3 regions of the Lysinibacillus sp. RC79 genome follow, and region 1 is predicted to be linked to each of the others. Evidence: riboswitches for the same ligand, from Rfam matches in the RefSeq annotation. Region 1 holds a riboswitch; each other region holds the start of a gene.
What was found. A riboswitch is a leader RNA that binds a small molecule or an ion and turns the genes downstream of it on or off. The one in region 1 is predicted to bind S-adenosylmethionine.
Positions count from the first base shown of each region.

Region 2: another riboswitch for S-adenosylmethionine. It lies ahead of ABH968_RS21275 (bifunctional homocysteine S-methyltransferase/methylenetetrahydrofolate reductase); the one in region 1 lies ahead of ABH968_RS16825 (Na+/H+ antiporter NhaC family protein).
Region 3: another riboswitch for S-adenosylmethionine. It lies ahead of ABH968_RS27410 (MetQ/NlpA family ABC transporter substrate-binding protein); the one in region 1 lies ahead of ABH968_RS16825 (Na+/H+ antiporter NhaC family protein).

Region 1 is NZ_JBGCCD010000018.1:39,352-44,440, reverse strand. Features, by position in the region: gene ABH968_RS16835 (DUF2812 domain-containing protein) at 1-543, shown strand, start outside; gene ABH968_RS16830 (DUF3951 domain-containing protein) at 996-1,154, shown strand; gene ABH968_RS16825 (Na+/H+ antiporter NhaC family protein) at 1,352-2,632, opposite strand; SAM riboswitch class I at 2,742-2,849, opposite strand; gene ABH968_RS16820 (hypothetical protein) at 3,116-3,463, opposite strand; gene crcB (fluoride efflux transporter CrcB) at 3,494-3,823, opposite strand; gene crcB (fluoride efflux transporter CrcB) at 3,820-4,182, opposite strand; gene ABH968_RS16805 (VOC family protein) at 4,857-5,089, opposite strand, start outside.
Region 2 is NZ_JBGCCD010000029.1:31,518-36,606, forward strand. Features, by position in the region: gene ABH968_RS21270 (protoporphyrinogen oxidase) at 102-1,490, shown strand; SAM riboswitch class I at 1,616-1,715, shown strand; gene ABH968_RS21275 (bifunctional homocysteine S-methyltransferase/methylenetetrahydrofolate reductase) at 1,941-3,788, shown strand; gene metH (methionine synthase) at 3,781-5,089, shown strand, end outside.
Region 3 is NZ_JBGCCD010000058.1:1,510-6,598, reverse strand. Features, by position in the region: gene ABH968_RS27425 (enoyl-CoA hydratase/isomerase family protein) at 1-282, opposite strand, end outside; gene ABH968_RS27420 (methionine ABC transporter permease) at 296-967, opposite strand; gene ABH968_RS27415 (methionine ABC transporter ATP-binding protein) at 960-1,985, opposite strand; gene ABH968_RS27410 (MetQ/NlpA family ABC transporter substrate-binding protein) at 2,091-2,915, opposite strand; SAM riboswitch class I at 3,155-3,260, opposite strand; gene ABH968_RS27405 (pyridoxal phosphate-dependent aminotransferase) at 3,475-4,644, opposite strand; gene ABH968_RS27400 (PhzF family phenazine biosynthesis protein) at 4,782-5,089, shown strand, end outside.

The sequences.
Region 1 (5,089 bases):
AGAAATAGGAGATATATGGCATCATATGGTTTAGCTTTTTCTGAGGAGCGCGATATGAAAAAATTAAGCGAAAAAGCAGCAAAGGGCTGGCATTTAAAAAGATTTGGATTTGCTGGCTATGGGCTAGAGAAGGGTGAACCAGAAGACGTCATTTTTAGTATTGATTATCGTAAATTACGGAAGGATGAAGAAGAGGAGTATTTTGAGCTATTTGCTTTCGGTGGCTGGACACATGTTTGTTCTAGTGCAGATATGCATATTTTTAAGGCAGTACCAGAAACTACACCCATTTATAGTGACGCTGAGTCTTCTATTGATAAATTAGCGCGTCTTGCAAAGCCTGTAAATCTAGCAGCATCCATTGCCCTTACTATAACGATGGTTTTGTGGGTATTTATGACATTTACGACTGGGATAATTCAACACATTGCAGAGCAAGGATTTACATATTCCTTTGTTTTTACTGTTCCAGCAGTGATGACTTCTGGTGGAGTTTACTATCATATGTGGAAAAACCTACGATTGAAATCTAAGCATATATAAAGAACGAACAGCTGAAGCTTATCAGCTGTTTTTTCATGTTGTTGAAAAATTATTATGTCAATGAAATTATGCTATTAAATAAAGTAAGGGTGTTCGGCAAAACGAGGGGATTGATTTCCGTTCCAACTGGGCGCATCGGGGAACAGATGTTTTCTTGTGCGAAAGCGAAGCGCAAAAAAACAGCAACTTCTTTGAAAGAAATGGCACGGCGAATGCCTGCAGTAATGAAGTCTTTGCTGAAAAAGAAATAGATGCACCGAACCACAGGAAAAACTGACTTATTGTCGAAATATCATATAATTAAAGTGTGTTTTGGGATAATTATTTTTACAATCTGAGCATGTCAAATGTTTGATGACAATATAATAGTACAGTTGCCTACATTAATTGGTAGTACACCTACAAAATAGGAAAACCATAACTAACTACTCGGTGAGAAAGGATAAGATGGAATGAATATTGGGAATAGCGTTGCGCTTATTGTAAGTCTGATTTTTTCAAGCATTTTGGTTCGTGCAATTTATCGCGTTTTTGTGAAAAAGAAAGTACCTACTATGACCTATACACCATATGATGATGCCATGAATGGAGTAGGAAAACATGACAATTGAACTTTTAAGTGAGTAGTTCAATCCTCAAAAAGTACGGTAATTTTAACAGGTGCCAACTTATTTTAATTAAAGCGAGCTTGCAGACTTGCCTCAAATAAAAAATCCAATCGTTTTGATTAATCTTTTTTCAAAACGATTGGATTATTTTAATTTGAAATCATTCTAAAGATTCATCCGTCACTTTAAAGTGATGAAGTTCAGGCTGTCTTTTTTGCCGGGTATCCGATGAGGATAGCGATAATTCCGCAAATTCCTATAAGGATTGGATAGAACGAGTATTGTAGCATGCTCACTGGCGAAATTCCGGCTACGCTTGCGGCTGCGAGGAATTGGGCTCCGTATGGCAGAATGCCTTGGATCGTACAGGAGAAAATATCTAATATACTTGCGGACTTTCTCGGCTCAATCTCATACTGTTCAGCAATATTTTTTGCAAGCGGACCAGCAATTAAAATAGCAATCGTATTATTGGCCGTAGATAAATTAGTTAAGCCCACTAGGCCAGCAATGCCAAATTCAGCACCTTTTTTCGATTTAATTCTTCGTGTCGCAAGGTAAAGCAGAAAGTCAATTCCTCCGTTAAACTTTATAATCTCCACCATGCCAGCTATTAATATCGCAAGAAATGCCATTTCATACATGCCTGACATTCCTTCGCCAATCTTTTGCAAAAGGCTCATTAAATGATAGCTGCCATCCGCTAAGCCAACAGCCCCGGCAAGAACAATCCCAAATGCTAGAACAAGGAAAACATTCATTCCAGCTAACGCAAAAATAATAACCAAAACATAGGGAACAATTTTTATCCAACTATAGCTTAAATGCTCGACTTGTCCCGTTTCACCCATTGTGATAACCCCTAAAATGATGCTCGTTACAATAGCTGCTGGCAACACAATCCAAAAATTCACCTTAAATTTATCCTTCATTTGTGCGCCTTGTGAACGAACGGCAGTAATTGTTGTATCTGAAATAAAAGATAAATTATCGCCAAACATCGAACCGCCAACAATCGCTGCCATTACTAAAGCCATGGAAAGGTCGATATGCCCGCTTATCCCAACTCCAATTGGCGCCAGTGCAACAATCGTTCCCACCGATGTACCCATAGACAGGGAGATAAAGCAGGCAATGATGAACAGGCCTACGACAAGCAAGTTTGGTGGAACGACCGATAAAGCAAAGTTAACAGTGGAATCCACTGCCCCCATGCCTTTTGCTACCTCTGAAAAGGCACCAGCCAAGAGAAAAATAACAACCATCAGCATGACATTTAAATTTCCTGCGCCTTTACAAAAAATATCAACCTTTTGCGAAAACGATTCTTTTCGATTCATCGCCAGAGCCACAGCACCTGAAATGGAAATGGCTACAATGACTGGAAATGCGTAAAAATCACCTGTAATAACCCCTGAACCAATAAATAAGATCAAAAAAACAACAAATGGGATCAGCGCCCATGGATTCCCTTTCTTCATGTCTACCTCCAAAAAATAAAATTGGACACGTCTTTTGTCCATTCTTTTTTACGAAAAAAAGGCCTCTTCTTGTACCAACAAGAAGAGGCCTTATATCTATAAAACACTCCTCTTATCTATCAAGCCTTTGCCTGCTGGATTTGGCACAGTAACTTAAATCATAAGTTCCGCTGCCGAGATTTCATCGGGCCAGTCCCTCCATCTCTCTTGATAAGAAGCAAATATATTATTTTTTTTCACAATAATAAATATTAAAATAAAAAATCAATATTTGCAACATATTTTTATTCAAACTTTACTCCAAAGTTACATTCTGAAATATTTATGGAGGAAATTTGAACAAATAACAGGGATCAGAGGATAGGAAACTGCGATTTTTTGTACTGCTATGGAAATTTGATGTAACAATTGAAGGGAAAATAAAAGAAGTGTTGTAACAATTACAACTTTAAAAGGAGGCGCCCTTGAGACATCGAGAGGCGCCTAAAACATTTGTGGTAAAAATTCCGTCATAAAGCGTTGATTTTTACGCAGCCATATTTTTAAAATCATACGATGTGTTAGAAGTCGTTGTCTTTTATGTGGTCTAGCCTTTGCCTCTATTAAACTTTGAAGTAGAATACATGTTTCTGTTGCAAATGCTTGAGGATCAACGAGGACGTCTAGTTTATAATCAATTAACTGTGCAGCCTGTACCTTTGCAAGTAAGAGTGCAAAGCGAGTATTCATTTCTGGAAAGTTTTCTTCTAGTTCTAGGTCGATTAAAGTATATAGTGTTTGTTCAATTTCAACTTCAAGCGCTTGTAATTGTTCGATTGATGGCTGTGTCACAAAATCACCTCTAGTTTCTCAAAAATACTGCTACACAAGGAAAAAGCCAAGTGCAGCGAAAAGTAAACCGAATAAAACTGTAGTGCATATATAAACAATCGCTTGTCTCCATTTTTTCTGCTCCAAGAGCTGTAAACATTCAAAACCAAATGTTGAAAAAGTCGTATAGGCCCCTAAAAAACCAATCCCTATAAAATGCCAAATCCAATCACTTGGATGTGATGCAAATAGAAAGCCAAGCGCAAAAGAACCCGTTATATTGATCAAAAACGTTGCCCATGGGTATGTATGGACAATCAATTTTCCTAGATAAAATCTCGTTAGTGCACCCAAAAATCCACCGATACCAATAATTATCATACGATGCGCCCCTTTGCTAGTTTAAATCCTAGCCATGCACAAGCTAAACCGCCAAATACACTCACTAAAATATAAAGACCGGCTTGTAGCCATTTACTATCCTGTAAAAGTAATAGCGTTTCTAAAGAAAATGTCGAAAAGGTTGTAAAGGCACCAAAAAAGCCAGTACCAATTCCTAAAATAATAGGCGTACGTTTTGTAAACGTTGTAAATAGCCATGCTAAACAAAAGCAGCCAATTAAGTTTATGCAAAGTGTCGCAAATGGAAAACCACCGTTATTTGAAAGTGCTAGACCGAGGCTATATCGACAGATGGCACCCAAAAATCCGCCAATTCCAACAGCTAAAAATGATTTCAACGTAAAGACTCCTTACTAAAATGTCTATATTAAAAAGTGTATCATGAGATGCCCATTTTAGATAATAGTTAGGTGTTAAATTAAAGTTGGGTGATAAATTAAAAAAGTTAGGTAATAAATTTAAAAAGTTGGGTGATAAATTAAAAAAGTTAGGCGATAAATAAAAAAAGTTGGGTGATAAACTAAAGTTAGGCGATAAATTTAAAAATTAGGGCGATAAACCTTGAAATTGTTCCGATAAATCGAAAATTTGTTCCGATAAACCTTGAATTTGTTCCGATAAATTGATTTGGACCCTATCGAACTAGCTTTGTTCGATAGGGTCCTCCAGCGATGTTTCAATAACATGTTTTAATTGAAAAATAGAAGATTGTTGACTTTCGCTCTTCTTGAAAATAAAGATAGTTTCTATTATTTCGTTTAACTGCGGCAAACCATAATAGTGAATGTTGGAGTAGTAGTGAAGGTTAATTAGTTAACACAGCCAATCGTATTGTCTATTTGTAGGAATCAAGGACACTTCTTACCGATTTTATTTCCTTCATCGTAAATGGAACTTGATTCTTTTAGCCACTCTGCCATCGCACGTGTATACATACAGCCTCTGCTTCACACAAGTAGTGTAACAGATGAACTTGTTTCTGCTGTCGCAATCATGTCATAATTTATTATTACTATAATTGACCTTTAACATTGTCAATGACAGTAGCAAAATCTTTATTGGCATCAAGACTTTCCGTTATTGTAAAAACATATCCATCTGGATCTTCTAAAGATAATTCTTTTGCATTCCATGGTTGAACTGTCGGTTGTTGAATAATATTCGTTTTATTTTCCAGTGCGGCTTGATAAATACTATGAATATCACTAGAGAATAAATTAATAATGACTGAGTCAAAAGTGTTGA
Region 2 (5,089 bases), on a different contig from region 1:
GCTGGATAGCTCCATTTTTGCTAAATTTGTAAAGGGTTTAACGTAATTTTCGATAAAAAAAGTTTATACTGAATAAAGAACTAAAAATAGGGGCGGTTAATATGAAAACAGTTGTTGTATTAGGTGGCGGAATTACGGGATTGTGTACGATGCATTATTTACAACGCCAAGTTCAGGAGAAAAACTTAGATGTAAAACTTGTACTTGTTGAAAAAAATACGTACCTTGGTGGCAAGCTTCACTCTGCATATGAACAGGGATTCATCATGGAAACTGGAGCAGATTCTATTGTAGCGCGTCATAAAGGTGTCATGGAGTTAGTAGAGGAACTAAATTTCGAACAAAATCTTGTGTACAACGAAACAGGTATTTCGTATATTTACACAAATAATGAGCTACATGCCATCCCCGCAGACTCAACGTTCGGTATTCCTATGAGCTTACAATCACTTGAGGAAAGCACACTTGTATCAGAGGAAGGCAAAAAAGAAGCATTAAAGGATTTAACAATGCCAAATGAAGAGTTTACAAAGGAAAGTTCAATTGGGGAATTTTTAACGTATTATTTAGGTGAGGAGCTTGTTCAAAACCAAATAGCACCCGTACTTGCAGGTGTATATTCTGGAGATCTAAATCAACTTTCAATTGCTTCCACTTTACCGTATTTAATCGATTACAAAAACGATTACGGTAGTATTATTAAAGGTTTCGATGCAAACAGAGAACAATTCGTGAAAGCTGCCAATAAAAAATTTATTTCATTTAAAAATGGTTTATCATCACTAATAGATCGACTTGAAGAAACATTAACGGATGTAGAAATTATAAAAGGAGTTGCCACTATTAGTGTTAAAAAGCAGGAGAATCAATATTCTGTTACTTTAGCAAACGGTAAAATGATGGAAGCAAATCATGTTGTAATGGCACTGCCAAATGAATCAGTACAAAGCTTATTACAGGATGCATCTTTGAACAGATATTTTGAACAATTCAATACTGCATCCGCCATTACAATTTACTTAGGATTTGATGTACCCGATAATAGATTACCAGCAGATGGAACAGGCTATATTGTGTCACATAATTCGGGTGTTATTTGTAATGCAGCAACGTGGACAAGTCGCAAGTGGAAACACACCTCAGCAGAAGGAAAATTACTTGTACGACTTTTTTATAAGAGCATTAACCCTGAGTATGAGAGATTACGTGTGATGACAGATGAAGAGTTAGCAACTGTTGCCCTAGAGGATGTAAGAAAAAGCTTGGGGATTGAGGAAACGCCAACTATTGTTGACGTGACAAAATGGATCGACCAGATGCCAAAGTATGACTTGGCACATCGTGAAGCGTTGCAAGGTCTTGTACAAGAGCTTGAGAAAAACTATCCAAATTTAACTATAGCGGGATGCTCTTATTTTGGAGTAGGCATAGGTGCATGTATTCAAAATGGTAAAAAAATTGGTGAGGAACTTGCTGGAAAACTATCGTAATTGTTTAAAATAAATCAAAATATAATATTTTTCGTAAAAATTATCCTTTGTTCTGTGAAATAGTCTTGACTCAATCATTCGTAAAGGATATGATTCTTTTAATTATTTAAAAAATTCATACTAAATTCTTATCAAGAGAAGCTGAGGGACTGGCCCTATGAAGCTTCAGCAACCAACTTATTGTCAGGTGCTAAATCCAGAAGACCGTTGTGTCGAAGATGAGAAGGAAAAACAATTACGAAACGACGTAAAAGCCTTCTTTTTTTATAAAAGAAGGCTTTTTTATTTTAACTTCTTTCAGCGGGTGTCCAAACAACCGCCGAAAGAAGTTAAAGCCTCCGGCGGATGTCACGGAAATCGGAAAGGAGTTCTTTGTGCAAGCACAAAGCCGATTCCAGACGCAATTATGCCGAGGCATAATTGATAGATAAGGGAAGAGAGGCTAGTTTTATGGGATTGCTTGAAAGGTTAAAAACGCATGTTCTTACAGCAGATGGCGCAATTGGTACGGTTTTATACGGCTATGGCTTGGAGTACTGCCATGAGGAAATGAATGTACAGAGACCTGAATTAATTGAAAAGATTCATAGAGAATATATAGCAGCTGGTGCCGATATTATTCAAACGAACACTTACGGAGCTAATGCCATAAAATTAGCCCGTTATGGATTAGAATCTTGTGTGCAGCAGTTTAATGAAGCAGCTATAACGATTGCAAAACGAGCAGCGGCAGATGGTGGACAATTTGTCTTAGGTACTATTGGGGGAATCCGTGGTATTCGTAAAAGTGATGCAACGTTAGAGGAAATTTTAGCAACGGTTGAAGAGCAGGCAACTGTTTTACTTGCAGGAAATCCAGATGGCCTTTTACTTGAAACATATTATGATTTTGAAGAGCTAACAGCGACTTTAACAATGCTACGAGCTAAAACGAAATTACCGATTATTGCTCAAGTTTCTATGCACGAACCCGGAATTTTGCAAAATGGAATGAGCTTAAATAACGCCTTACATAAACTTGAAGCGCTAGGTGCTGATATCGTAGGTGTTAACTGTCGCTTAGGCCCTCACCATACTATACAAGCATTCGAAGGAGTAGAGCTTCCTAAGGAGGCATTTATGTCAGCATATCCGAACGCCTCTCTCCTTGATTTGGAGGATGGGCGTGTCGTTTATGAGTCGGAGGCAGATTATTTTGGTCGAGCAGCTGTAGAGCTTCGTGATCAAGGGGTACGTTTAATTGGTGGCTGCTGTGGTACGACACCAAAGCATATTGCCGCAGCGAAAAAGTACTTAGAGGAGCTATCCCCGGTCGAGGAAAAGTATGCAAAGCCAGAAAAAGTAGAGGTTGTCCGTGAGGCAGAGCCAGCAAATTATGAGCCATTACATGTAAAAGTAAAACGTGAACGCTCAGTGATAGTGGAGTTAGATACACCAAGACATTTAGAAATCGAAGGCTTTATTGAAGGTGCAAAAAAAATATATGCGGCTGGTGCAGATGTAGTCATGATGGCAGATAATTCACTTGCTTCTCCGAGGATTAGTAATGTCGCAATGGGTGCCTTACTGAAAGAAACACACGGGGTACGCCCGTTGACACATATAACATGCCGAGATCGTAATTTAATTGGTCTTCAATCACATTTGATGGGATTAAATGCACTAGGGATTCATGATATTTTAGCAGTTACTGGAGATCCGACAAAGGTAGGTGATTTCCCAGGGGCCACTAGCGTTTATGACGTCTCTTCAATGGAGCTCATTCAATTAATAAAACAGTTAAATGAAGGTGTATCGTTCTCAGGGAAACCACTTCGTAAAAAGGCGAATTTCTCTGTAGCAGCTGCATTTAATCCTAACGTACGTGTGCTCGATCGCGCTGTCTCTCGATTAGAAAAGAAAATTGAATATGGGGCAGATTATTTTATTTCACAGCCTGTTTATTCAAAGGAAAAAATCGTGGAAATTTACGAGGCGACAAAGCATTTAGAAACACCAATTTATATAGGCATTATGCCAGTAACGAGCTATAAAAGTGCGGAGTTCTTACACCATGAAGTGCCAGGCATCAAACTATCTGATGATGCGTTAGCACGTATGAAGGCTTGTGGCGAAGAAAAGGAACGCGCAACACTAGAAGGAATTGCAATTGCCAAGGAATTAGTAGAAGTAGCAACGGAATATTTCAATGGTATTTACCTCATCACACCATTTTTACGCTACGATATGACACTAGAATTAATGAAATTTATTGAGCAATTGGATGAACAGAAAAAAGGGGTAAGTATAAATGGCTAAGCACTTGATTGAAGAGCAACTAGAGAAACGAATTTTAATTCTTGATGGCGCAATGGGTACAATGCTACAAAATGAAAATTTATCAGCAGAGGATTTTGGCGGCGAGGAATATGATGGCTGTAATGAAAATCTCGTGCTAACTAGACCAGATGTGCTTGAAAAAATTCATGGAAAATATTTAGAGGCTGGAGCAGATATTATTTGTACAAATACATTTGGAAGTACTCCACTTGTATTAAATGAATATGATCTTGGTGCGAAAGCTGAAGAGATTAATAAACGCGCTGTAGAAATTGCACGCAAAGTAGTGGATGAGTTTTCAACATCCGATTGGCCACGTTTTGTAGCGGGGGCTATGGGACCAACTACAAAAACCTTGTCGGTTACAGGTGGTATTACATTTGATGAGTTAGAGGAAAACTTCTATGTTCAGGCAAAGGCATTAATCGAAGCCGGGGCGGACGTTCTGTTGCTAGAAACTAGTCAGGATATGTTGAACGTTAAGGCAGGAACATTGGGGGTATCTCGTGCCTTTGAAGCAACGGGAAAAGAGCTACCTGTGATGATATCGGGAACAATTGAACCGATGGGAACGACACTGGCTGGTCAAACAATTGATGCTTTTTACATTTCTATCGAGCATATTAAACCATTGTCAGTGGGCTTAAACTGTGCGACTGGACCAGAGTTTATGACTGATCATATTCGTTCACTAGCAGAGCTTTCAACAGGCTATATTAGCTGTTATCCGAATGCAGGTTTACCTGACGAGGAAGGCTGCTATCATGAGTCACCTGAATCGCTGTCACAGAAGCTAAAAGGCTTTGCAGAAAAGGGTTGGCTGAATATAGTTGGGGGATGCTGTGGTACAACGCCAGCACATATTGCTGCTATTCGAGAGGTGCTAAAGTACGAAAAGCCTCGCCAATTACCAGATGCAACACATGGTCATGTAGTATCAGGCATAGAGCCATTAGTATATGACGATTCTATGCGTCCATTATTTATTGGAGAACGGACAAATGTCATCGGCTCTCGTAAGTTTAAAAATTTAATTATTGATGGGAAGTTTGAGGAAGCAGCGGAAATAGCACGTGCCCAGGTGAAAAATGGAGCACATGTTATTGATATTTGTTTAGCAAATCCTGACCGCGATGAACTAGCGGATATTCGTGGCTTTATGCAGGAAGTTGTAAAAAAAGTAAAAGTACCTCTTGTAATTGACTCAACAGATGAAAAAGTAATTGAGGAAGCACTTAAGTTTTCTCAAGGGAAAGCCATCATTAATTCTATTAACTTAG
Region 3 (5,089 bases), on a different contig from region 1:
AAGAGCATCAATGGCTTTTAATGCTAAATCATTATAGGCTTTTGCATGATCGGTTGCATAACGAATGTCTAAAAACTCGCTAATATCTGCACCTGAAGAAAAGGCAACTTCATTTACACCACGAACAATTAAGATTTTAATAGAAGAATCTATACGTAATGCTTCGAGATTATCTAAAATGGTTTGAAACATAGCTCTCGATAAAGAGTTGCGTTTTTCGGGTCGATTTAACACCAGGGTAGCGATATAGCCATTTTTCTCTACATAAATTTCATTTGTCATCGTAATCCTCCTACTAATCTTTCTTTAGCTTCACGGCAAAGTGGTTACCTATTGATTGAATAATCTGAACAAGGATGATTAAGATAAACACTGTCGCATACATCACATCGACCTCATAGCGTAAATGACCGTAACGGTATGCAAGGTCACCTAAACCACCAGCACCAACCATTCCTGCCATTGCTGTTGCGCCTATAAGACCGATTGTGGCAATCGTTAAGCCTAAAATAATAGATGGGCGAGCCTCACGTAGTAAGACATTCCAAATAATATGACGACGTTTAATACCCATTGCTGTATAAGCTTCCACAACACCTGGATCAACTTCTAAAAGTGCCGTTTCCATAAGTCGCGCAATATAAGGAGCTGTATAAACAACAAGCGGCACAATAACACCTTTTACACCAATAGTTGTGCCAACGATTAGCTTCGTGAACGGTAAAATGAAGAATAGTAAAATAATGAACGGTACAGAGCGAATAATATTAATAAATAAATTGAAAAATTGATAGAGAAATTTATTTTCAAATGATTGCCCCGGACGAGTTAAAACGATTAAAAGCCCTAACGGAATCCCAATTAAAATAGAAAAGAATAATGAAATCCCGACCATTTGGAAGGTTTCGATAATGGATTTCCCAATAACATCTGACCAATCTGCAAAGAAGCTTTGAATGCTATTCATTTAATTCGCCTCCTAATTCTTCAACGCTTACCCCATTTTCTGCAAAATACTTAAGTGCTTTATCTACGATATGTGACTCACCGTGTAGATGCACGACAATATTACCGACAATGCCGTTTTTTAATTCAATGATATTGGCTGTTAAAATATTTGGTTGTACATCATAAACTTTGCTCACTTCTGCTAGTAATGGTTTCCCTGTACTTTCACCAAGGAATGTTAAACGAATAACGCTTCCCGAAACATTTAATTGCTCGATAAGGGAAGGGGATAAATTACGTTGAGAAATGGTATTTAAAAATTTTCGTGTCGTTGGATGCTGAGGCTTCGAAAATAGTTCTATAGCAGAGCCATATTCCACAACTGTCCCTGATTCAAGAACGGATACATCATCGCAAATTTTTTGAATAACATTCATTTCATGTGTAATGAGTAAAATAGTGATGCCTAGCTCACGATTAATTTTCAAGAGAAGCTCAAGAATGGCGTCAGTTGTTTCAGGATCGAGTGCACTTGTCGCTTCATCACTGAGCAAAATTTCAGGCTCTTGGGCAAGGGCACGTGCAATAGCGACACGTTGTTTTTGACCACCTGAAAGCTGGCTAGGATAACTATCTAATTTCTCTGTTAGGCCAACAATTTCTGCATATTTTGCAACGCGTTTTTTCACTTCAGAGTCATTATAGCCAAGAAGCTTTAATGGTACCGAGATATTGTTGTAAACAGTCGCTGTTTTTAAGAGGTTAAAATGCTGGAAAATCATCCCGATTTTTCGACGAGTTTTGCGAAGGTCGTTTAGAGAAAGGGAAGTAATATCTACATGATCGATTAATACCTTTCCTGTTGTTGGACGCTCTAATAAATTGACACAGCGAATAAGGGTACTTTTTCCTGCGCCACTATAGCCAATAACTCCATGAATTTCACCTTTATTGACATGTAAGTTAATACCATCTACTGCTTTGACGATACCTTTTTTAGTTTTAAATTCTTTTGTTATATTTTCTAATTGAATCATACTGTGATATCTCCTTTCTAAGACCTTCTATAAAGCAAGAATCTGCTAGCTTTCCTGTAGGAGTCTCGCAGATTCTCGATTTTATGAAAGGTCCTTAATCGTCACTTACCAGCTTGGAATTACAGAACCTTGGAATTTTTCTTCTATAAATTTACGTACTTCATCAGATTGATAAGCTTCAATAAATTTTTTGATCGTTGGGTCATCTTTGTTTTCAGCACGTACTACAATGTAATTCACATATGGAGAGTCCGTAGATTCTAAAAGGATGGAATCTTTTTTAGGGTTAATGCCAGCATCAAGTGCGAAGTTCGTATTAATAGCTGCTACATCTACTTCACTAAGCTGTTTTGGAATTTGTGCAGCCTCTAATTCTATGAATTTTAAATTCTTTTTATTTTCTTCCACATCGCGAATAGATGCTGTTAAGCCGGTACCGTCTTTTAATTTAATATAGCCGGCCTCTTGAAGGACAAATAGGGCACGAGCTCCGTTTGTTGGATCATTTGGTAATCCGAATGTTGCACCATCAGGAACTTCATCGAGTGATTTATATTTCTCAGAGTATATGCCCAGAGGATTTAAAATTGTTTTTCCTACTGGCACTAAATCTGTATTGTGATCTTTGTTAAATGTTTCGAGGAATGGCTTGTGTTGATAGCTGTTTACATCAAGATCACCCTCGGCTAACGATGTATTTGGTAAAACATAATCAGAGAAAGTTTTTAGTTCTACTTCTAAACCATTTTCTTTGGCAACTTTTGCAGCAACTTCTGCAATTTGTTCGTGTGGACCAGAAGTTACACCCACTACAATTTTATTTTCATTAATAGCCTTACCTTTACTGTCTTCTTTAGTACCACAGCCTACTAATGCTGCTACCAATGTGAGACTCGCTAAACCTAGTAAAAATTTGTTTTTCTTTTTCATGAAACATACCTCCAAAGTTGTTTTATCGGTTATTAAAAAAACAATTTCGCCTTGGCGTAATTGTAGCTGACGCTTTGCTTTCGCTACAGATAAACAATGCCGTCCGGATTTTGAATTGTGCTAGCACAATTCATTCCTTTCAAAATCCGTGACATCCGCCGGAGGCTTTTATCTTCATATAAATGAAGATAAAAAAAACTCTCTTAAAAAATTAAGAGAGGCTCATGAAAAAGTGTCCTCTCTTATCTTTCAAACGATAATCGTTTGCAGGATTTAGCACCTTCCTTAAAAAAAGGAGGTTGCCGAGCTTCATAGGGCCAGTCCCTCAGCTACTCTTGATAAGAGATTTATAATATTTTTTTGTAAATCCGATAGAACTAATATAAATTATAGGATATAGTAAGTCAATCGAATTTTTAAAATTTTTTATTTTATTATAATATTTAGTTGAAACAGAATCCGCTAGAAGAAGGGCTGGAGCAACTAAAAAAAGATTGTGAAATGAAAAACTGTTTCCATAGCAAGTTTGAGCTAATGGAAGGTAGGGGAATTGAAATGTTCATGAGCTAAATAAGTTTAATTTTTCAATTCTGCTGATCGCTTCACGTAAGCGGTCTTCGTTAACAAGTAAGCCAACCCGTACATAGCCTTCACCATATTGACCGAAACCATTGCCTGCAGCTACTGCGATATCAGCTTTGTCGAGCAATAAATCGGCAAATTGTTCACTCGTAAAACCTAATGGAACAGGGAGCCATGCAAAGAAAGAGCCTTTCGGTGCTGTTACTTGCCAACCAATTCGCTGAGCTTCTTCGATCAGGACGTTTCGCCGATGCTCGTAAGTCACTCTTAGCCCATCCGCGCAACTCTGGGAAGCAGTAAGTGCAACTGCCGCGGCTTGTTGCACTGCAGGAAATTGACTACAGAATAGATGATCTTGAATAAGGTTAATGGCTGCAACAATATCGGGGTTACCAACTGCAAAACCAATGCGCCAGCCTGCCATATTATACGTTTTGGATAATGTATACATTTCAATACCGACATCTTTCGCACCGTCTGCTTGCAGGAAACTGATAGGTCTATTGCCGTCAAACCCAATCGCCCCGTAGGCAAAATCATGTGATACGATAATATTGTGCTCTTTTGCAAAGCGTACTGTTTCCTCGAAAAATTCAAGTGTTGCAGTACCACCAGTTGGGTTATTCGGGTAATTCAAGTAAAGCAGCTTCGCCTTTTCTTTTACTTCATCGGATAAAGCATTATAATCAGGCAGGAAATTATTTTCTGCAAAAAGTGGCATGACTTCAAAATTAACATCACCTAATATAACACCAGATAAGTAATCTGGATATCCTGGATCCGGTAATAGCATTGTATCACCGGGATTTAAAACGGCTAACGGTAGCTCAACAAGACCGATTTTCGTACCACCAAGAATAGCTACCTCTGTTTCAGGGTCAATGTCAACATTGTATTCACGTTTGTAGAAGCTTGCTGCTGCTTGGCGTAATTCAGCTATGCCACGAAATGGAGAGTATTTATGATTTTGAGAATTTTCTGCTGCCTCCTGTAATGCTTTAATAATGTGAGGAGGAGTGGGCTGATCTGGATTACCTTGACCAAGATTGATAACATCACGCCCTTCAGCTAGAGCAGCGTTTACTTTTTGCACAAGTGCTGCAAAAAATTGAGTTGGGAGTTGCTGTAGTTTTTTTGAGAATTCCATGCATGTTCACCTTTTTCAGAATATAATAATTATTAAAGATATGAAGCAAATAGTATTACTTTTTTTACTAAATGTCTAGAGTCTTTTCAGTTAACTAAAAACTAAAAGAGACCCAATTATATTTTGAGGTGAAAAAATTGAACAAAGTCTCATATTTTATCGTCAATGCTTTTACTACAGAACTTTACAAGGGAAATCCCACAGCAGTCTGTTTACTTGATTCAACAATACCTGAGGCGACCATGCAGAAAATTGCTCAGGAGATCCCTGTACCAACAACAGCATTTGTCCAAAAGAAAGATAATGATTTTTTTCTTAGATGGTTTACGCCAGCAAAGGAAATACCGATTTGTGGACATGGAACAATCGCTAGTGCTTTTTTACTCTGGAAACAAGGGATTGTACCCGTCAATTCTTCGATTACATTTCAGACTTTAAGTGGTCC